Regions from separate parts of the Pseudalkalibacillus sp. NRS-1564 genome, predicted to be linked through region 2. Evidence: a T-box and tRNA genes for the amino acid it is inferred to sense, from the RefSeq annotation. Region 2 holds a T-box; the other regions hold tRNA genes.

Region 1 (7,546 bases), on a different contig from region 2:
CAATGCGTATTGTAGGAGCACGAAGCTTAATGAAGAAGAATCATCTGGAACGACTTTATCGAGACGTTAGAGCGGGGCTTCACAATCCTCCGAGTGATGAATTATCGTTACAAGTTCTTGCAATGAAGCAATTTCAAGACTAATTATCTTACTCCTTCCCTTTTGGAAGGAGTTTCTTTTTGTTCTCATATGTGGAAGACATCCCTGTGACTCCCTATTGAAAGGGACCTGTCCTTCCTCTATCCTTTATGGCGTGGCAAAAAGCTACTGAAAGGATGAGATATATGAACAAAACGATCATTGCTATGATGATGATGAGCCTCTTTTTTGCTCTGTTTTCTGCACAAACTCATCAGGTAGCGGCCGTATCATTGATGAAAGTAAAGCCTAAGATTGAGAATGAGGTTAATGAAGAAGTTGTATTAAACGAAACTTTATCTGAACCAGAAACGAAACAGGAGGTTGCCTTATTGCTTAACCTTCCTGTTAAAAATATGAATGATGTTAAGAAAGTAACAAAGGATCAATTTACTGTATCGAACTATTCTGTAGAAGAAATTGAAATGTTGGCCAAATTGGTTAATGGAGAAGCAAGAGGTGAATCGTTTGAAGGGAAAGTAGCGGTAGCTGCTGTAACAGTGAATCGAACACTTTCTGCAAGATTTCCAAATAGCATTAAAGAAGTGATTTTTGAAAGTGGTGCTTATACTGCAGTATCTGACGGTCAATATGATCAAAAGCCAGGAGCAGAATCATATAAGGCTGTCTATGCGGCCCTTAGTGGTAGAGACCCAAGCTCAGGAGCTTTGTTTTATTACAATCCTGATATTGCAACAGACGATTGGATTCGTACAAGGCATATCATCAAAGAGATTGGGAAACATGTCTTCACAAGATAAAATCCTCCTGATAAAGGAGGATTTTATGATATCATCGACGTGTACACACAGTTAGATGAAGGAGTGAAGCGACTATGTCAGAGAAAAAAACGTTTCAGCCAGGAGAAATAGTAACGGCAGGTTATAAAACGGGGAGATATATTGGAGAAGTCGTCGATATGAAGTCCCCCAAAGCTGTGATTAAAGTTCTTGCTGTCATCAAGCATCCAACTCAGGGAGACCTTCATAATCCCAAACAGCTCGATGTTCCTCTTTTTCACCAGCGAAAAGCGTTAGCCCAATTCGAGAAAGCGCTCGTTCCAATGTCAGCCATTAATCATTACGAAGGAAATATTCCTGATTATCATGATTCACTCAAGGAAGCGCTTGAAACACAATCCGCAGAGCTCAAGCACGAAGGCGGAAGATGGGCCGAAGCATCTCTTATCGAAATCGAAAAGCTTAAAGACGACTACTTCCCATCAAGGTAATCTTCTTTACATCAGACTTCGAATCCGGTAAGATATAGTATTGATTTAGGCTCTTGGATTAGAGCTTGATTGAAGAAGACGTAAAGGGTGGTTTTTGATTTGCAATCAGAAGCTTCAGCATATCAAGTGCTGTTATATTATCAATATGTAGAAATAGAAGATCCGGATTATTTTGCTCGAAAGCATCTTAAGTATTGTCAATCACTCAATTTAAAAGGTCGAGTCCTTGTAGGCAAAGAGGGCATTAATGGAACGGTTTCAGGAACCGTTGAGGATACTGAGCGCTACATGGACGAACTAAAAGCAGATGAACGCTTTCGTGATATGGCTTTCAAAATTGATGAAGCAGAAGGTCATGCCTTTAAAAAGATGCACGTACGTCCGCGCGAAGAAATTGTTTCACTAAAGCTTGAGGAAGATGTAAACCCGAAAGAAATAACCGGGAATTATCTTGAGCCAAAGGAATTTATGGAAGCATTAGAAGATGATGATGTAATTGTTATCGATGCACGAAATGATTATGAGTACGATATTGGTCATTTTCGCAATGCAATTCGTCCTGATATAAAGGCTTTTCGTGATCTTCCAGACTGGATTGAACAAAATCTTTCGGACCAAAAAGATAAGAAAGTACTAACTTATTGTACAGGTGGAATTCGCTGTGAGAAATTTTCTGGTTACTTAATGAAAAAAGGTTTTTCCGACGTTTCACAGCTTCATGGAGGAATTGTAACGTATGGTAAAGACCCGGAGGTACAGGGGAAATATTTTGATGGCAAGTGCTTTGTATTTGATGATCGTCTTGCTGTTAATGTAAACCGTACCGATGAAGATACAGTTGTAGGGAAATGCTATCATTGTGAGGAGCCAGCAGATACTTATATCAATTGTGCTAATGTACAGTGTGACAAGCTTCACATCGTCTGTGATTCTTGCAAAGATGAGTATAACCATTATTGTTCTTCTGCATGTGAAGAAGAAGTTCGTATGATCCAATCGTAACGCAGCGGCTAACGCTGCGTTTTTTCTTACAGTGAAACAAGAGAGGAGGCGCGTTAAGATGTGCTTAATTGCTGTAGCTCAAAATGTTCATCCTACATACCCATTTATACTCGTAGCCAACCGAGATGAATTCTACGAGCGTCCAACAAAACCTGCGAACTATTGGGAAGATGTACCAGAACTACTTGCGGGGCGTGATTTAAAGGCTATGGGAACATGGCTAGGGGTTACAACAAACGGAAGAATTGCAGCCCTTACGAATTATCGAGAAGCGAATGAGCAGCCTAAAAGTCTATCAAGGGGTGATCTAACGGCCGATTACTTACGTGATCATCAATCCCCATTATCATACCTAGAAATGGTTCGACAAAAGAAAGATCAGTACAATGGATTTAATTTAATCATAGGAGATTTTAAGAGCCTTTATTATTATTCAAACCGGCAGGATCAAATTTCAAAACTAGAGAACGGTGTTCACGCTGTAAGTAATCACTTACTGAATACGAGCTGGCCAAAAGTTGAGCAGCTTAAAGAAGAATTAAAACACTATTTAAGTGCAGAAAAGAACCTCGATCAAAATCGTCTTTTTGAAATGCTTTCTCATGCTGAGCCTGCACCTGATTATTTATTACCACAGACAGGCGTGCCGATTGAATGGGAAAGGATGCTTTCACCCGTTTTTATTAAGTCGGATCATTACGGAACGAGGGCGCAAACTGTTATTATGGTTTCACAAAATGGAGAAGTTACTTTCGTTGAGAGGTCAGGAGAAGATCAGGAAAATTATTACCAATTTAATTTTGATGGAGCATAATTGCGCTCTAAGTGAATAAATTATGTGTTACCTGTAACTTTTGCCGATAGATCGATGGTGAAAAAGAATCGGGTTTAACAACAGAAAAATAGGGTATTGAGAATTATTACTTATGAGGAGGGGTTTTTTTGAAAAGAAAGCGTCACTATGTTGAAGATCAGCTTTTGCGGGAATCAACCGACATGAAAGAGTACCGAAAATATGATTCTGAAATGGTGACTAAAAAAAGACCAATACTCCGCCAAAATAAAAAGAAAAAACCACTTATTCAAACGCCAGTATAAGCAGGGGAGAGCGCTCCCTGCTTTTTTTCTATGTCAAAAATAGAGTGCTTAACTATGGGGAATAATTTTTTTGTGAAAAAGGGTTGTGTTTTTTTGGGGTCGGTGATAAGATAGGTCTTGTCCTTGAAAAAACACATTGAAAAAAGTGTTGACGAGGCAAAAGAAGATATTGTATAATAATGAAGTCGCTGTTTAATGGAGGATTAGCTCAGCTGGGAGAGCATCTGCCTTACAAGCAGAGGGTCGGCGGTTCGAGCCCGTCATCCTCCACCATTTATTTTTGATGACTTTCATTAAATTATGCCGGCCTAGCTCAATTGGTAGAGCAACTGACTTGTAATCAGTAGGTTGGGGGTTCAAGTCCTCTGGCCGGCACCACACATGCGGGTGTGGCGGAATTGGCAGACGCGCTAGACTTAGGATCTAGTGTCTTACGACGTGGGGGTTCAAGTCCCTTCACCCGCACCATAGAATATGCGCCCGTAGCTCAATTGGATAGAGCGTCTGACTACGGATCAGAAGGTTAGGGATTCGACTTCTCTCGGGCGCACCATATTGGGGCCTTAGCTCAGCTGGGAGAGCGCCTGCCTTGCACGCAGGAGGTCAGCGGTTCGATCCCGCTAGGCTCCACCATATATATTTTCATGTTTTTGGAGGAATACCCAAGTCTGGCTGAAGGGATCGGTCTTGAAAACCGACAGGGGCTTAGTCGCCCGCGGGGGTTCGAATCCCTCTTCCTCCTCCATCTTTGCGGGTGTAGTTTAGTGGTAAAACCTCAGCCTTCCAAGCTGATGTCGTGGGTTCGATCCCCATCACCCGCTCCATTTTTTTGGCCCGTTGGTCAAGCGGTTAAGACACCGCCCTTTCACGGCGGTATCACGGGTTCGATTCCCGTACGGGTCACCAACTAAATTTCCATAGACTTTTTGACTCAAGCATACTCAAAGAGATGCTTTTTTGTTGTTTTCAATTCGGTACGTCTCATCAGAATACAGCATACAGTGACTGTATAAGAGAGGGGATGGACCGAATGTATTATGAAGAACATGAGCACATTGCTTATCATTATGACAACACAGATGCCTACCGTCAGCAACCCGTAGCTCCAACATCGAGCCCACCAGCATCACCGCCTCCTAGACCACAGTCAGCACAAGCTGGAACATTTGCTGTAGATCCGGGATCCATTAGAAGGTGTATGTATCGGTTTACTTATATTTGGATGAGAGGCGGCAATTCATTTTGGTTTTGGCCAGTTTATGTAGGGCGTACTTCTGTTTCAGGGTTTCGCTGGACCGGTAGAAGGTGGGTGTATACAGGCATAAGTCTGAGAAGAATTGATATGTTTACTTGTTAATAGATGGAGCGCTTACATGAAGCGCTCTTTTTTAAAGGCTCTTTCGTAGCCATTGTTGCTATAGTGGGTGAATTTTCGCTCAGGGATGCTCGTTTTTCGCGGGGCAGGCGGTTAGCATCCTTCCGCTCCAATCAGCGAAGTTTAGTGTTTAATTCAACAATTGTTTCGAAAGCAACAATCTTTTAAAAAAGAGCCTTTTTGAATGAAAAGCTTCGTTACCATAGCCAAATGAAAATTAATGAAAAATCGTCTAAACTTCTGGCTTTTTTGAGAAGATCATGCGAGAATGATACTAACTATTGATCTTCGAAAGTCAGGTGCACATAATGAAATTCCCTCTTTGGATGAGAAAGTTATTTGTAGCATTTGTTGCTGTTATTACGCTTGGAACTGTGGTTCCTACTGGATATCTAGCAGATGACAAAACAGAGTCATCAGAAAATTATCAAGAAGAAAACCATCTTCTTATTGAGCCGAGGGACGAGCCTGATAAGGCGATAGAGCCTCTTGTTGATCAGTATGATTGGCCCATCATAGCTCAGGACGCTTCTTCTTCTGAACTCCTGACGCATTTTGTAAGCTATGCAAGCAATCAATCCGAGCAACTCGGGCTAACAAAATTCGGTGAAACGATCTCAACTCGAGTCGGTAACGAGTATCGAGATGCAATTGTACCTAAAATGACAGAAGCGATCGCTACCTCAGTGGAAAATCTGGATGAGGATACATTAAGGTCACTTCGTTTGACGGACAACCCTTCTGGTGGATACGGAGAACGTATTCTTCATGTATATAATCAACAGAGTGGGGAAGACTTATTGCGTTTTCATGTGAGAAGAGATCATCCCCCACAAGATGGCTATTGGTTTAATTTTCATTACCATGCAGCGAATGATGATTTTGAAGAACATTATGAAGTAGGTAAGATTTATTGGGATAAAAACACTCCGCCTAAGTGGCTCTCGTAAGAGAGGTGCGCGGGGTGTTTTTGGTTGGAGATTAAGGGAGGATCACAACATAGATGGAACTTGTACAATGTATTAGAGATGTTTTCGAAGAAGAGCCTTTAACCGGCTCAGAAAGTGTATTGAATCGTAAATTATTTAAGGAAGGTCATTTCTATCCAGTTTATAAAGATGAGCATCATAGCTGGATTACGCTTGATGATGAAGGAGAGCAGCATATTATTGCTACCGGCACCTCACTCAATGAAGACTTCTGGTTTACTTTTCGGTTTCGCATAGCATAATAAAAAGCCGCATAAAGCGGCTTTTACTTTTTTTAGGGCGCGCATTTTGCGGGCCTCTTTTTTTATTCATAAGAAGAGCGTCTTCGCCTTCTTTTTCACCTTGCACACCGGCTTTCGGATCATACGCGTTTCGATTTTTCATGTAAGCTCCTCCTCTAATTGGATTCACTTATTAGTATGTCCAAATTCGGTTAAAACATCGGATTTTCTTCGATGAACTGGTAGACGTTATCAACTAGCTCATCGGGCGTTTCGGCAGTAACGCGCTCGCCGTTAACGAGACAGTAAATATCCTGGCTACAAAGTGTGCAGTGACCAAGACAAGAATATTCGAGCACATCAAGATCTGTATCTTTTTCTAGTTTTTCCATTGCTTTATGTGAACCGCTCGAAAGATTGCTCATGCAGAATTCAACTATTGGATTCATCTTTTATTCACCTCGGGTTTTCCTTACTATTACAAGACTGTTTCTATTCTATCAAGAAGGTGTGAAAATGAACAACCATTTGCATAAGATCAAGAAACAAATTGATGGATACCCATATAATTTGTAAGAGAAGGGTTTATTTCTATATAATTAGGAAAAATAACATAATGAAGTCGATAGAGGAGGGTCATTATGCATAAAGCAGTTATTGTAGGAACAGGACCAGCGGGTTTAACAGCAGCCATTTATCTTGCGAGGGCTAATATGGAGCCGCTCGTCATTGAGGGACCGGAACCTGGTGGTCAGCTTACGTTAACAACAGATGTTGAGAACTTTCCCGGTTTTCCAGATGGCGTTCTCGGTCCAGAATTGATGGAAAATATGAAGAAGCAGGCGCTTAGGTTCGGCGCTACAATTGAGCGAGGATGGGTGAAGGATATTGATTTTAATGAGCGTCCCTTTAAATTAAAAACAGATACTCTCGGGGATATTATGGCGGAGTCTGTTTTGATTTCGACTGGTGCTTCAGCAAAGCTTCTAGGTATACCAGGAGAATCAGAGAATATGGGTCGAGGTGTGAGTACATGTGCAACGTGTGACGGCTTTTTCTTCCGTGGTAAAAAAATCGTTGTGATTGGTGGAGGAGACTCAGCTATGGAAGAAGCGACTTTCTTAACGAAATTCGCTTCAGAAGTTACTGTTCTTCACAGGAGGAAAGAACTTCGCGCATCAAAAATTATGCAGGAGCGTGCTCGCTCTAATGATAAAATTAGCTGGAAGCTGAATGCTTCCCCGCTAGAGGTTGTAGCAGAAAACAATAAAGTGAGCGGTATTAAAGTAAAGAATAGTGATACGGGAGAAGAGGAGTTCGTTAAGACAGATGGCATATTTGTTGCGATTGGCCATCGTCCAAACACTGATTTTCTCGCGGGTAAAATTAATATGGATGATAAAGGTTACGTTCAAGTAGAACCAGGAACGACAAAAACGAATGTCCCTGGTGTATTTGCATGTGGAGATGTACAGGATTTCACTTACCGTCA
Region 2 (7,546 bases):
ACCTAAGTAAATCCGCGATATGGCAACTAGACTCCCAAGAGCCATTAAGGGAATAGCTAGTGAAGGAATATGAAAGATAAATGGTGTAAGCACAGAAAAAATAGCCGTTGTATGTCCTGATGGAAAAGAATGATCTTTTAGAGGGTATACGAGTATCTTTGTTTCAGGTAGAGCGAGATATGGCCTGTGTCTTGGATAATGCTTTTTTATAAATTGAACAGGTATATGACTAACAGCAAGGGCAAGCGCAGCTTGGAACGCCCATATCTTTAAAGGAGCAGGTAACAGGAACATCAACAAAAGTGTACTTAAAATCGTTGCCCGAGCACCACCCGTATGTGTAACAAATCCAAAAATAGAAGTAAGATATCTTGAATGACACGTTAAATTCACAAACCGAAACATCGTACACTCACGCTCATAAAGCCACCCAACCACTTTACTCAAAAAGAATCCCCCTTCATCCTATGTGTTACTTCTATCCTATACGAGAAATTTAATGCTACTATTAAAGAAATCTTAAAGAATTGTTAAGAGTATAATGAAAAGCGTAGCCGAGCGTTTAGAAACGGAGATATTGGAGCTCTTGAACTAGAACACGTCCTTTGTGTTCTGGTGAAAGAGTGAAATATCGCAGTTTCTGCGAGTCGCAGCTAGCCAAGAAAAGCGTAGCCGAGCGTTTAGAAACGGAGATATTGGAGCTCTTGAACTAGAACAAGCCCCTTTTGTTTGAATTGAAAGGTGAAGCGACCCAGGATCTGGAATATATAGATGGCTTTCAAGAAAATACATAAGATCGTCCACACTCTAACGCTCCAAACGTTTTCAAAAACCACACAAAATACCATGAAAAAAGACCAGGAATACCATCCTGATCTTTTTCTTCAAATTAATGTGAAGTAAATAACATAACCGATTGCAAGTGCTGTTGCGACGATATAAACAAGAAAAATCGGATTGCTAAAGAAAGAAGATTTCACCCTGGCGTTCCCTTGATTATCATATTCGCCTTTTTGATTTTGTCCGAGTCTGTACGTCATATATGCCCCTATAAGCAAGGTGATGACGACGAGCACGATCAAGACCATGGTCATTTTGTACACGGAGGCCACCTCGATCCATTAGGATTGTATTGGTAACCTTCCTCAAACTAGCGATAAATATGCGTGCTTTCTAGAGCGGCTTTTGCTCTTTGTAATAGGCAGCTTTTTCAACATATTCTCTTCGAATGCGGTTCATATCCTTTCGATCATCCTCTGTTAATGTTCTAACAACCTTTGCAGGTCTCCCGAAAGCAAGGGAATGAGGGGGGATTTTCTTACCTGGTGGAACAAGGCTTCCTGCGCCAATAAAGGAACCTTCCCCGATCTCAGCTCCATCAAGAATAATGGAACCCATTCCAATAAGTGCCTCTTTGCGAATAATACTACTATGAAGGATTACCTGGTGGCCGATCGTCACACCATCTTCCAGAATGAGTTTTTTATTTGGACTCTGATGAAGGACACAATTGTCTTGAATATTGACCTTATTTCCAATTTCAGTTGGGGCCACATCTCCACGTATGGTCGTGTTAAACCAGACGCTGCTATGTTCCCCGATTGTCACATCACCTGTAATGGTAGTATAATCCGCAATATAGACCGTTTCATGAATCACTGGTTTTTTGTCATGATAAGCATAAAGCATTCCAATCCCAACTTTCATTTATTATAGATGAAATCCTTTCCAAAAGTAGTGTATCAAAAAGAAGGAACCTACATAAGGGGGCTAATGTCCATGCGTATAAAAGAAACTGAATATCCAAAAGCGGTTATTGTGTTAGTTCATGGAGCAAACGAACATCATCGAAGGTATGATTGGCTCGTTTCTAAGTGGATTGAAGCAGGCTATCATGTAGTGCTTGGCGATTTACCTGGACAAGGTGAAAGTACTAGAAGACGGGGCCATATTGATTCATTTAACCAATATATTGAAACGATTGATAAGTGGATCAAGAGAGCTCATGAGTATAAGCTACCTGTGTTCTTACTTGGGCATAGTATGGGAGGACTTGCATCCATCCGTACGATTATGGAAAAACGTCCTTCTCTAACTGGAGTCATTTTATCTTCTCCGTGTATTGGACTAGTTAATCCCCCTAACAAAGGTGTAGACTTGCTCTCAAAAGTACTAAATCCAATTGTCCCTTCTCTAAGGTTAAATTCAAAGCTAGAACCGAACATTGGGACAAGGAATCCAGAGTTCCACAAACGAGATCAAGAAGATCCATTAATGGTTCAAAAAGTATCTGTTAGATGGTACCGTGAACTTCTAAAAGCGATGAAAATAGCCAATGAAGGAGCGAGATCATTTCATAATTTACCATTGCTTGTATTACAGGGTGGCGACGATCGAATTGTAGATAAGCATGCTGTTATTTCGTGGTTCAATCGCATTCCATTAACAGAGAAAGCATTTAAAGAGTGGGATGGATTTTATCATGAGGTGTTTAATGAACCAGATCGTGAAGATGTATTTCAAACGGCAAAATCATTTGTTGAGTTAAAACTTGAATTATTAGAGCGTAAGGAAAATAAGATAAATAATTAATACAGGAGTGGGATCACTTGAAAGTACCAAGTCAACCGTGGACGCTAATGTATAGTATTTATAGACGCGTCTTACCGAGGGTTCATCATGAATTAGAATATTGGAGGAAGCGGGCTGAAGAAATCCCTAATCCTGAATTGAGAAAGCAGGCGTTAGATAGCATTGATTCAAAAACGTTTCACTGTGAAGGTGGAGGGATTTATGGATTGCTTGCCGGGAAAGAAATTGATCGTTCTATTTCATTTATCGCAGCTTACCAGACGATAAGTGACTATCTGGATAACTTGTGTGATCGAAGTACTTCGCTTGATCCAGAAGACTTTAGTGCATTACATGAGGCAATGGCGGAGGCTCTTTCCCCTGAAGTTGAAGCTTCAAATAACTATTATCGGTATCGTGAAGAAAAAGATGATGGAGGCTATCTATTAGAACTGGTTCAAACGTGTCAAAAAGTCATTCGTGAATTGCCGAATCAAAGGGAAGTGCAGCCTGCCTTACTTGAACTCTGCCATTACTATTGTGATCTCCAGGTACATAAGCATGTTACAGAGGAAGACCGTGTTCCAAGGTTGAAAAGCTGGTTTGACCAGCATAAGCAACAGCTTCCAGAAATGACATGGAATGAATTCTCAGCGTGTGCTGGATCAACCTTAGGGATTTTCTGTCTTGTATCTTACTCATTAGGAGACATGATCCCTAAGGGCGGTACAGCTATGATTAAGGAAGGTTATTTCCCCTGGGTTCAGGGTCTTCACATAATGCTGGATTACTTTATAGATCAGGAAGAAGATCGAGCAGGTGGCGATTTGAATTTTTGTTTTTATTATAAAGACAATGATGAGCTCGCTCAGCGTGTTGCTCACTTCATTAAAGAAGCGGATAAAAGCGTTGAAAGTCTTCCACATTCTTCCTTTCATCGATTAATTAATCGCGGTTTACTTGGTATTTACCTTGCGGATCGTAAAGTAATGGAACAGAAAGACGTGCGCTCTCTTGCTCGTAAAATTATTCGAATTGGAGGAAGATCGAGCCTTTTCTTCTACTTTAATGGTTGGGTTTATAGAAGACTTCACAAAGCGTCTCAGTAAAAGCGTATAAAAAACGCTCTTTCGTGAGAAAAGAAGCCTATAGGATTTTGAAAGGGGCTCTTAAAATGAAAAAGCGTTACTATGTGGCTGTAAGTTCGGGCGAGATACTCGAAGATCAAGGGGCATCGAGCTATAATTTTGAAATCGATGCGGATGAGGAAGATATCTTCAAGCTCAGTGAGCTATTTGATCTGACAGATAAGGATAGTCGCCTATCGTTATATCGTTCACATGTTCCAGCTATGAGTTATCATGAAGATAAGAACAATGATGATTATGATAATCATATGAAAGAGATCTATGGTCTTTTACACAAATTAGGGAATAAGAAAACAAGAGAACATATCGAAACGATGGGAATTCTATAGAGAATAGAGGCTGTGCAGATGCACAGCCTCTTATTTTTTGCTGATGGCAATAATATAGGGTGGTTCATTGATTTGGTTAATAAATTGGTATTTTAGAACTTGATACTGTGACTGATCGAGATCTGAAGCGAAATCTGACACCTTTTCACTTTCAATTTTACCTTCTGGATGTCCTGGGTAGACGACTAGAATAAGGAGCCCTTCTGAACGAAGCAAATGTAGGATGTCTGTTACTGCTTGGATCGTTTCTTCAGGTTTCGTCACAATAGTTTTATCTCCACCTGGGAGGTAGCCAAGGTTAAAGATTGCGGCAGAAACGTTTCCTACATCTTTCGTCTCAATTTTGCTATTGATTGAAGCGTGACTCTCGTGGAATAATGCCACCTGGGCAGATTGCTTAGCTTCTGTCAGCCTTTTTTCTGTAGCTTCAATCGCCTCAGGTTGGATATCAAAGCCATACACTTTTCCTGAATTCCCAACTGATTCAGCTAGGAAGAGAGTGTCATGTCCGTTTCCACAAGTGCCATCAATAGCAATGCCTCCTTCTTTTAATACTGAATTCAGTAGCGTTCTTGTAAAAGGTAATATTCGTTGCATGATCTGTAATCCTTTCTAACAATTAAAATTTTCTTAAATGAGTCTTCTGAAACTTATCCTATCAATTTATTAGGACGTCGAGGTTTAGAGTGGCTTCTTGTTTGCTTCTAACTAAGTATGACTTTACCATGATCGACCTTTTACTCCAACTAACATCTTTATGTGTTTGGGAATATCTGGCTCGTGGTACAGAGTACTATACAAAAAAATGAGGTGATCATATGGCAGAGCATGAAAAATCACATAAACAAGGCGAAACTAATAATCCCGAGCAATTACCAAATAAGGAAAAAAATCAGCTCGACGAGGATGCTTCAGAAATGAATGTCGATGCGATTCCATTAGAAGATTTAAAAGAAGAACAAAAAGAAGAAAAAGATAAGCCACATTCCAAAGATGATTCGGCTAGTCAAAAAAAGTATCGTAAAGGATAACGTACCCAATCAGGGTGCGTTTCTTTTTTTGAGATATCCGCTTACTGTATTAATTGGAATTGTTCTTTTGGCACACATGCTAATTCATCGAATATAAGGACAGCGGATGTATAGATTACGAAAAAAACGTCTATTCTGATAATGTTCTTGACATTTCTCACAAGTATTCATACAATACAAATTATATACGTAACTAGTGAAACCAAAGATAATGATAAGGAATAGTAACAAAAATTCTATTACTAGAGAGTTAACGGCTGGTGGAAGTTAACATAGGAGATTTGTGAACTCACCTTTGAATCGGAAGCCTGAATAGAGTAAGGTTGCCCGTATGCCTGCGTTAAAGGCCTTAAGTGAGTGCTGTTTCTAGCACTAAGCCGGGTGGTACCGCGGGTGATTGTGAATATTAGATTCTCAACCTCTCGTCCCTGTTGATGAACAACGGGGACGGGAGGTTTTTTTATTTTTTTGCAAGGACTGGAAGGAGAGAGTGACAATGGCATTTGATCACAAAACAATTGAGAAGAAGTGGCAACACTTCTGGGAAACAAACAAGACTTTTAAGACAGAAAACGATGCTAATGGTGAAAAAATTTATATTCTTGATATGTTCCCATACCCCTCAGGGGCTGGGCTACATGTTGGGCACCCTGAAGGATATACAGCTACGGATATCCTTTCACGTATGAAGCGAATGCAGGGATATAATGTTCTTCACCCAATCGGATGGGACGCATTTGGACTTCCGGCAGAGCAATATGCTCTTGATACAGGAAATAATCCACGAGATTTTACTCAAAAGAACATTGACACATTCCGTCGTCAAATTAAAGAGTTAGGTTTTTCTTATGATTGGGATAGAGAAGTTAATACAACAGATCCACAATACTATAAATGGACACAGTGGATTTTCACAAAGCTTTACGAAAAAGGACTTGCGTACGTAGATGAAGTGGCTGTTAACTGGTGTCCAGCACTTGGAACGGTTCTTGCGAATGAAGAAGTGATCGACGGTAAAAGTGAACGTGGAGGCCATCCGGTAGTTCGTAAACCAATGAAGCAATGGGTTCTTAAAATTACAGAGTATGCCGATCGTCTACTTGAAGACCTTGAAGAGCTTGACTGGTCTGACAGCATTAAAGAAATGCAGCGTAACTGGATTGGGAAATCTGAGGGTGCTGAAGTGACATTCACGATTGACGGTCATGATGAATCGATCGATGTGTTTACGACGCGTCCTGATACACTTTTTGGAGCTACGTATATGGTCCTTGCACCTGAGCATCCTTTCGTTGACAAAATTTCTACTAGTGAACAAATCTCAAAAGTTGAAAGCTACCGATCAAAAGTACAAACAAAGAGTGACCTTGAGCGTACAGAGTTATCAAAAGAGAAGACTGGCGAGTTTACTGGCGCGTATGCCATTAATCCAATCAATAATGAGAAGCTTCCAATTTGGGTAGCAGATTACGTTCTAATGAGCTATGGAACAGGAGCTATTATGGCAGTTCCAGCTCACGATGAGCGCGATTATGAGTTCGCTACTACATTTAATCTTCCTATTAAAGAAGTCGTTGCTGGAGGAGATGTATCCAAGGAAGCTTATACAGAAGACGGAAAGCATGTGAACTCTGATTTCTTAAACGACCTTGAGAAAGTAGAAGCAATTACGAAAAGCATTGAATGGCTAGAGGAAAAAGGAAAGGGAACGAAAAAAACGACGTATCGTCTTCGCGACTGGTTATTTAGTCGTCAGCGTTATTGGGGCGAGCCAATTCCAATTATCCATTGGGAGGATGGCACAATGTCTGCTGTCCCGAAAGAAGAGCTTCCTGTCGTTCTTCCTGAAACAACGGAAATTAAACCGTCAGGAACTGGCGAATCTCCTTTAGCTAATATTGAGGATTGGTTGAACGTAGTTGATCCTAAAACGGGCATGAAGGGCCGACGTGAAACAAACACAATGCCGCAATGGGCTGGAAGCTGTTGGTATTACCTTCGCTACATTGATCCGGATAACGATGAAATGCTAGCTGACCCGAAAAAACTCGATGAGTGGTTGCCTGTTGATATGTATATCGGCGGTGCGGAACATGCGGTTCTTCACTTGTTATATGCTCGTTTCTGGCATAAAGTTCTTTATGATATCGGTGTTGTGCCAACAAAAGAACCATTCCAACGTCTCCGAAATCAAGGGATGATCCTTGGTGAGAACAACGAGAAAATGAGTAAATCAAAAGGAAATGTTGTTAACCCAGATGAAATTGTCGAAAGCCACGGTGCTGACACGCTTCGTCTATATGAAATGTTTATGGGTCCGTTCGAGGGTTCTATTGCATGGTCTAACAATGGTTTAGATGGCGCGCGCCGTTTCCTTGATCGTGTGTGGCGTTTATTTGGTGAAGGGGATCTAACGAAGTCTTCTATTTCTGAAGAAAATTCAGGAGAAGACATGGAGCGCGTCTAC
Region 3 (7,546 bases), on a different contig from region 2:
ACATCTCCTGCAGCATAGACGAATGGCAGAGATGTTTCACCATAAGAGTTGCATCGAATGTATCCTTCCTGATCGACGTCAATGCCATCCTCGTAAGGTTCAGTGTTTGGTTTAACACCAATTCGAATGAACAGACCATCAACCATCATTGTAAAGTGATGATCTTCGTCAGCGAGGAATAGTTTCTTCTTTCCTTTTCCATCTATTTTTGTAATAAACGTTTTTGTTAGTATGTCGATGTTTGGGTGGAGCATGACAGGTTCTTTGTATTCCTTACGAGCTTTAAAACAATCAGAACGATGTATTAGTGTAACTTGAGAACCAGCTTCAGCAAGAAGAAGAGCTCCTTCGAATGCGCGGTCTCCGCCCCCGATTACAGCAACATGTTTGCCTTTGAATTTCAATTTATCTCGAGTTGCCGAGTATACTTCTTTTTGCTCGATCATTTCTTGTTCACCAGGAACATCTAGCCTACGTGGGGAAGACCCTGATGCAATTAGCAAAGTGCGAAATGTATATGAATTGCCTTCTGCTGTTTGAAGTATCCGATTAGTCCAATCGATCGACTTAACGCAAGTGTTTGTAACATAATCACATTTGATTTCCTCAGCATGTTTGATGAACTGTTCCTGTAAAACCTGACCGTTTGCAACCACCATACCTGGGTAGTCTACAATTTGATTATAGATTGTACTTAATTGCCCCCCAAGGCTATCCTTTGCTTCAAGCAATAAATGATTAATGCCTAGTCTTTTAGCCCATATTCCAGCAGAAATTCCAGCGGGTCCTCCACCGATTATTAGCAAATCTGTTCGTTGAGTCACCACTGTACCCTCACTTCCATGTTGAAAGCCATTCTTCAAATTCCAACCAGTTATTCACGCGAGGGACGTCGACATATTGATTATAACGATAGTTCATCGCAATGGCCATTCTCCCTGAATTTTTAAATGCGATGAGGTTGTGTGGAGCATCATCAAATAATAAATCTCCGCGAATCATTTCTTTTCTATGCGAGAAAATCAAATTTCTTTTGCCGATAAACGGAAGGTGTTTTTCTACCCATTGTTCTTTTTCAGTGTAAGCATATGTACGGCTACTCGTGACAATCATTACGTCATACACGGATGAAAGACGTTCCATTACTTCAATAGCATGTGGTAGAGGCTTGAGTTCAAGAAATAGACCTGGCTGATCAAGGTATTCATAAATTTTATCTCCACACTCATTTTTTACATAGTCTTCAGATCGCCAGCATTCAAGTTTCTCAACAGACAAGTCGTCATTGTAATCATGATTGTATCTCTGGTGCCATTCAGACATAAGGTCACATATAACCGAGTCCATATCGATTAATAAGGTTTTCATTGTCTCACTTCTTTCATCATACATTCTTTATCACTATAACAGGCAAAGTTAATTGGAACAATTGTTCAGGAAAGGACATGGAACGAACGTTCTTGATTTTTGACTCATCAAAAAATGAATGAACTATAAATCGAAAATTAAGCTAACATAGCGTAATTAAAAAAAGCAAGAACCAAGTGGCTCTTGCTTGTTAAAAACTAACATTTAATAAAAGCTGTTCCTACTATAATAAGCAGGATAAATAGTACAACAATTAGCGCAAAGCCGTTTCCAGCTGGTCGGTGACAAGGCATGCCGTAAGAAGCTCCAGCTACTGGTTGGTAAGGCTCATTTCCGTATGGTGCATTGTTTGCATGATACATATTAGGTCCCCCTTTAAATTCTCTTTCTTTACCACTGTATGTTTCCGTCTAGAAAAGATATAGGCAGGAGCGGAGAGGAACCTAAATTAGGTGAATGTCCCATGTGAATTTCTTATGAACTAATGCCTTTGTCTTTCGTTTGGGCTTGCTTTAAGAAATTTAATTTGTAGTCATCAGTTAGTTCTTTCACTTCCTTACTAAGGAATAAGATCGCAATAACGTTTGGGATAACAAACAAGGCGAGTGTAATGTCGACTAGCTCCCAAACAAATTGAAGTCCTCCTATAGCTCCAACAAAAATAGAAATAATATAAACAAATCGCATTACTCTAGAAAAGGGTGTGCCAAATAAGTATTCAGCTTGTTTCTCACCATAAAAGACAAGGACACCTATCGTACTGATAACAAAAATCAATAGGAGGGAAGAAACAAAGATGGGGCCCCATGTAGCTCCCATTAGTCCAGAGAAAGCATCTGAAACCATATCAGCTGCATTTGAGGGTTTAACGTCTTTCCAAGCTCCTGAAAGAAGCACTGTAAAAGCTGTTACTGTGCAGAGAACGATTGTATCGACAAAAACGCTGAAAATGCCCCATAATCCCTGTCTACATGGATGAGGCGTATGTGCTGCAGAATGGGCAATAGACGCCGTACCCATACCGGCTTCGTTTGAATAAAGCCCTCTAGCAAGGCCCCATCTAACAGCTGCAGCAAAACCAGCTCCGGCAAAACCTCCAGCTGCTGAGATCGGTTGAAAAGCATGTACGAAAATAAGTTTCATAACAGCTGGAAACTCTTCTATATTAATCACCATAACACCGATAGCGCCTGCAATATATGTAAGTACCATGAATGGAACAATCTTCTCAGCTACAGAACCAATTCTACGTATTCCACCGAATACAACAATTGATATAAGGATAATTAGTAAGACACCTGTTACCCAGGTCGGTAATCCAAAAGAACTCTCTGAGAGTGTTGAAATGGAGTTAGTTTGTACCATGACACTTGGAATGATTTCAATCATCAGTCCAAAAGCGAATAGAGATGAAGCGAACTTCCATCCCAAGCCTTTTTTTATGTAATACATTGGGCCGCCAACATAAACGCCGTTTTTGTCTTCCTCTCGGTATTTGATCCCGAGAACAATTTCTGAGAATTTTGTTGACATTCCAATAATAGCGACAATCCACATCCAGAAAATAGCGCCAGGTCCTCCAAAAGCGATTGCCACAGGAACCCCAACAATGTTTGTAGCACCTGCAGTAGATGCAAGAGCGGAGGCAAAGGCCTGAAATGGTGATATTGTGCCATCTCCTTTTTCTTTTTTGAAAATTTTACCAATTGTATGTTTTAAAGCGTGGGGAAAAAAGATTATTTGAAAGAAGCCGAGGCGGATTGTTAAAAATAATCCACCGCCTAAGAGTAAAATCATCATAGGATAACCCCAGATGAACGCGGAAAATTCAGTTATTGCATTAAGAATATAGTCCATATCAATCTCTCCCTATAGGTAATACTCATTTAATTATCCATATAAAGGGAGGCTGAAACTCTATTTACAAAATTATGAAAAAATGAGCATAAAGACACAGAGCCGGTTTTCACCGGCTCTGGATTAATGGACCTGAGGAGGCTGATTATTCTGTTGTTGCTGCGGAGCTGTTAGTTGGTTTTTAACTTGTTGAATTTCATTGGTTTGGGCTGGGGCAGCTGGCTGATAATACCCTTTTTGTTTAGCGTATTGATAAAGGTTATATTGTCGCTGCTCATCAGTATTTCTAATTTGTTGAAGAGCCTGACGAAGTTGTTGATTGTCAGCTTGAGAAATGACGCTCCCGTAATTACTTAAGCTGCTGTTCAATACGGATAAATAATCATTTACCATGTCTTTCTCATTCATAAAATCCCTCCTTAACTTAAGAAGCTGATTAATTGTTGTTGTGTGTTGCGTGCGTCTTGTGCATCCTTTTGAAGCATTTGCTTAAGCTGCGGACAAGTACAAGATTGGGCATAGGAATCAAGTTTGTTTGCGAGTGTTTCATGTCCGCCGATCATGTGACGCAGATTTTGAAGTTCAAGTTCGTTCAGCTGAGTCATCCTGTTTCCCTCCTTCATTTCACATAGTATGAATGGAGAAAAACCAAATTATACTCACTTAAGAGATAACGTTTCGCTCGTTAGAAAACTGCTGATACGTTTTTTCAATCATAATACTCTTTAGAATTTGGACAACATGATAAACATCTTCAAATGATGAATAGAGAGCAATTGGTGCAAGGCGAATGACGTTTGGTGAGCGGAAATCTGGAATGACGCCTTTTTGTTTTAGCGCTTTGCAAATTCGAGCAGCTTCATCGTGCTCGAGACAAATATGCCCACCCCGTCGATCATCTTCTGATGGATTAGTGATTGTAAAACCATCTTCAGCAAGATTTTCTTTAATAAGACACATTAAATAGTTGGTAAGAGACAATGATTTTTCTCGAATCGCATCTATGCCAGCTTCGTTCATCAATTCCAAAGCTCCTATTAAAGGAGCCATACTAAAAATGTGGGGTGTGCCTATTTGAAATGCGCCAGCGGTTTCAGCATGAGTAAGCGTATGGCTCATATCGAATTGCACTTCTTTCTTGGAACTGAACCATCCAGCAAGACCGGGGCGTCTGCCAAGGTGGTTTTCGTGCACAAAAAGTCCACCAACACCACCAGGGCCACTATTTAAGTACTTGTATGTACACCAAACCGCGAAGTCAACGTTCCAGTCGTGAAGTTTATGTGGAATGGCTCCGATTGAATGAGCTAAGTCAAAGCCAATGATTACTCCTTTAGAATGGGCTGCTTTTGTGATTTTTTCTATATTTAGTAATTGTCCGCTCCGGTAAAGTACGGAAGGGAGGAGAATAAGGGCTATAGTCTCATCGATGGCCTCAATGATATCTTCTTCCAGGATTGTTCTTCCGTCACGGCTCGGAACTTGCACTAGATTAGTTTCTGGGGATAACCCATGAAGTTCAAGCTGACTTTGAATAGCATAAATGTCAGATGGAAATGTTAAAGAATCGGCTAGTATTTTTGTTTTGTTTCCTGAAGGTTTAAAAAAAGTAGCGAGCATCTGATGAAGGTTAGTTGTAATTGAACCGGTAGTAATTGTTTCAGAAGCATGTGAACCGATTAGCGTTGATGTCATCTCACCGATGTTTTCTGCCATATAAAACCAAGGCTGCTTTCCATCAGACCAGCCATCAATTCCATGTTGCTTCCAGTCATCAAGAGATCGAAGAAGGGATGTTTCCGCATTCTTTGATAGAAGACCAAGTGAATTACCATCCAAATATAGCGTATTTGGATTTAAGTAAAACTTATCACGTAAATGGGCTAAAGGGTCTTTCTTGTCGAATTCTTTTGCGCCTGTAATGGACTGTGATAAACTCATATGTAACAGCTCCTTTTCTACAACTTATCGTATGAGAGGGAGAAGAGCATGTCAACGCTTTCACTCTTTGCAAAAGAAACTTTCTACATTTTTTTAGAATAATGATTGACATTTTAAATGATTCAATGGTATATTATTAAACGTCGCTGATGCACAGCACAAGCGGGTGTGGCGGAATTGGCAGACGCGCTAGACTTAGGATCTAGTGTCTTACGACGTGGGGGTTCAAGTCCCTTCACCCGCACCATATATTTTTTGCGCCCGTAGCTCAATTGGATAGAGCGTCTGACTACGGATCAGAAGGTTAGGGATTCGACTTCTCTCGGGCGCACCATACATAATTTAAGTGGCGGTGTAGCTCAGCTGGCTAGAGCGTACGGTTCATACCCGTGAGGTCGGGGGTTCGATCCCCTCCGCCGCTACCATATTACAATTTCATCATGGAGGGGTAGCGAAGTGGCTAAACGCGGCGGACTGTAAATCCGCTCCCTCAGGGTTCGGCGGTTCGAATCCGTCCCCCTCCACCATGATTGGGCTATAGCCAAGCGGTAAGGCAACGGATTTTGATTCCGTCATGCGTTGGTTCGAATCCAGCTAGCCCAGCCATTTTTGCGGGTGTAGTTTAGTGGTAAAACCTCAGCCTTCCAAGCTGATGTCGTGGGTTCGATCCCCATCACCCGCTCCATTACATATTGTAGAAGAGTTTTAAAAGCTACTTCACAACCTGATTTTAATCATGGTATACTTTTGTTGAGATTGAATACCATTCATATCGTGCGCCTTTAGCTCAGTAGGATAGAGCAACAGCCTTCTAAGCTGTGGGTCAGAGGTTCGAATCCTCTAAGGCGCATACCCAAAACTCCTTGAATAAGTAATCTTATTCAAGGAGTTTTTTTATTTTATTAACGGCACATGTGTGTTTGCACATAGGCTTCATTTCCAATAAACTAGTAATTAATAAATCACTTGGGAAATGGTGACGAAATGAAGCGATATAAAGGAAGAATTATATCTGTTGTAACGTTTTTTATGGCGATTTTATTATGGGATTATTGGCTTTATTCTGTGAATGAAATTAAAATCAATTGGTTAGTGGACATATTCTTTACGATCTCAGTTATGGTAATTGTTTGGTGGTTCTCTTCTTATTATGATCGCTCTGTCATACTTCTGTCCAAATTAAAAGATAGTGAGGAAAAATATCGTAAACTATCAGAAAACTATAATAGTGTCATAAAACAGCTTAAACGAAGTTGTTTTTCAAACTGGAATAGATGGTAGTTGGATCTGGTTGAATGAAGCGTGGGGTGAGTTAACTGGATACGATGTTCAGGAATCAATAGGCACATACAGCTTATCTTATATACATCCAGATGATCGGCTGAATTTACATAAAGAATTATCTCGATTCCAAGATGGCGCAGAAAAATCTAACGTATTTGAATTCAGGGTTCAGAAAAAAGGCGGGGGGTTCGTCTGGTGTGAGGTCTTTATTAAATATGAATATAGCTCTAAAGGAAGATTTGAAGGAATGACAGGAACGATTAAGGATAAAACCTTTAGAAAGCAATCAGAAGAGCGGTTACTTAAAACAAATGAAGCCCTTGCGGTTAAATCTGAAAAGCTAGCATCAGCTGCACAGCTTGCCGCTGGAATTGCTCATGAAGTTCGGAATCCTCTAACATCAGTGAAAGGATTTCTTCAACTGCTTGAGAAGAAGGAATCCACTATGCCGTATTTTGAAATAATCTTTTCAGAAATATCCCGTATCGAATTAGTGCTAAGTGAACTTCTAACGCTAGCAAAGCCGCATAGTACATTATTTACGAATGTTGAAATGAAAGGTTTATTAAAGCAGGTCTCAACCTTGATTGAGTCTAATGCTCTATTGAACGATGTGACATTACAAACGAATTTTGGGAATGAGGAAGCTGTTGTTTTTGCTGATCCTAATCAAATAAAGCAAGTGTTTATTAATCTCATGAAAAACGCTATTGAAGCAATGAGTCAAATGGAGAAATCGAAATATCTTCATGTGAGTATGGATGTTCAAGAGATGTTTATATCTGTAAGGATTACCGACAATGGCGCCGGTATTTCTAAAGAAGATATTGATCGACTAGGGGAACCATTTTTCACAACAAAAGAGAGTGGTACGGGGCTTGGGTTATCAGTTTGTTTGAAGATTATTGAACAACACGGAGGAGAGTTGCTAATAGAGAGTGAAGAAGGGCAAGGTTCTACCTTTGAAATGAAGTTACCTCGTATTATGATAGATCAGCACGTATTGGAATGAAAGGCGAGTGAAACGAAGATTTCACTCGAATGTGCCCAAATCAAGAATCAATAGGATAAGCTAATATAGCTGAAAATTAGAAAA

The links. The T-box of region 2 lies ahead of leuS (leucine--tRNA ligase). A T-box ahead of a tRNA ligase gene usually reads a tRNA of that ligase, here a tRNA-Leu.
Region 1: it has a tRNA-Leu gene. The T-box ahead of leuS (leucine--tRNA ligase) is inferred to sense a tRNA for this amino acid. The anticodon was not compared.
Region 3: it has a tRNA-Leu gene. The T-box ahead of leuS (leucine--tRNA ligase) is inferred to sense a tRNA for this amino acid. The anticodon was not compared.

Annotation. Positions count from the first base shown of each region.
Region 1 is NZ_JBITPM010000039.1:44,102-51,647, forward strand. It holds gene ACIFPW_RS17800 (acyl-CoA dehydrogenase family protein) at 1-143, shown strand, start outside; gene ACIFPW_RS17805 (cell wall hydrolase) at 285-899, shown strand; gene ACIFPW_RS17810 (kinase-associated lipoprotein B) at 974-1,369, shown strand; gene ACIFPW_RS17815 (rhodanese-related sulfurtransferase) at 1,469-2,371, shown strand; gene ACIFPW_RS17820 (NRDE family protein) at 2,430-3,185, shown strand; gene ACIFPW_RS17825 (hypothetical protein) at 3,314-3,469, shown strand; tRNA gene ACIFPW_RS17830 (tRNA-Val) at 3,667-3,742, shown strand; tRNA gene ACIFPW_RS17835 (tRNA-Thr) at 3,772-3,847, shown strand; tRNA gene ACIFPW_RS17840 (tRNA-Leu) at 3,853-3,937, shown strand; tRNA gene ACIFPW_RS17845 (tRNA-Arg) at 3,946-4,022, shown strand; tRNA gene ACIFPW_RS17850 (tRNA-Ala) at 4,027-4,102, shown strand; tRNA gene ACIFPW_RS17855 (tRNA-Ser) at 4,122-4,214, shown strand; tRNA gene ACIFPW_RS17860 (tRNA-Gly) at 4,220-4,293, shown strand; tRNA gene ACIFPW_RS17865 (tRNA-Glu) at 4,301-4,375, shown strand; gene ACIFPW_RS17870 (transporter) at 4,500-4,826, shown strand; gene ACIFPW_RS17875 (YpjP family protein) at 5,153-5,794, shown strand; gene ACIFPW_RS17880 (hypothetical protein) at 5,848-6,075, shown strand; gene ACIFPW_RS17885 (hypothetical protein) at 6,050-6,217, opposite strand; gene ACIFPW_RS17890 (YuzB family protein) at 6,267-6,503, opposite strand; gene trxB (thioredoxin-disulfide reductase) at 6,696-7,546, shown strand, end outside.
Region 2 is NZ_JBITPM010000037.1:53,683-61,228, reverse strand. It holds gene ACIFPW_RS16720 (phosphatase PAP2 family protein) at 1-405, opposite strand, end outside; gene ACIFPW_RS16715 (hypothetical protein) at 885-1,103, opposite strand; gene ACIFPW_RS16710 (gamma carbonic anhydrase) at 1,174-1,689, opposite strand; gene ACIFPW_RS16705 (alpha/beta hydrolase) at 1,780-2,592, shown strand; gene ACIFPW_RS16700 (tetraprenyl-beta-curcumene synthase family protein) at 2,610-3,680, shown strand; gene ACIFPW_RS16695 (hydrolase) at 3,746-4,048, shown strand; gene ACIFPW_RS16690 (class I SAM-dependent methyltransferase) at 4,079-4,645, opposite strand; gene ACIFPW_RS16685 (hypothetical protein) at 4,867-5,079, shown strand; T-box leader at 5,282-5,512, shown strand; gene leuS (leucine--tRNA ligase) at 5,576-7,546, shown strand, end outside.
Region 3 is NZ_JBITPM010000012.1:126,572-134,117, reverse strand. It holds gene ACIFPW_RS06685 (NAD(P)/FAD-dependent oxidoreductase) at 1-824, opposite strand, end outside; gene ACIFPW_RS06680 (5' nucleotidase, NT5C type) at 835-1,368, opposite strand; gene ACIFPW_RS06675 (YjcZ family sporulation protein) at 1,566-1,730, opposite strand; gene ACIFPW_RS06670 (alanine/glycine:cation symporter family protein) at 1,843-3,225, opposite strand; gene ACIFPW_RS06665 (spore coat protein) at 3,349-3,633, opposite strand; gene ACIFPW_RS06660 (hypothetical protein) at 3,645-3,830, opposite strand; gene kynU (kynureninase) at 3,889-5,166, opposite strand; tRNA gene ACIFPW_RS06650 (tRNA-Leu) at 5,329-5,413, shown strand; tRNA gene ACIFPW_RS06645 (tRNA-Arg) at 5,424-5,500, shown strand; tRNA gene ACIFPW_RS06640 (tRNA-Met) at 5,515-5,591, shown strand; tRNA gene ACIFPW_RS06635 (tRNA-Tyr) at 5,609-5,693, shown strand; tRNA gene ACIFPW_RS06630 (tRNA-Gln) at 5,698-5,772, shown strand; tRNA gene ACIFPW_RS06625 (tRNA-Gly) at 5,778-5,851, shown strand; tRNA gene ACIFPW_RS06620 (tRNA-Arg) at 5,943-6,016, shown strand; gene ACIFPW_RS06615 (hypothetical protein) at 6,151-6,447, shown strand; gene ACIFPW_RS06610 (ATP-binding protein) at 6,458-7,462, shown strand.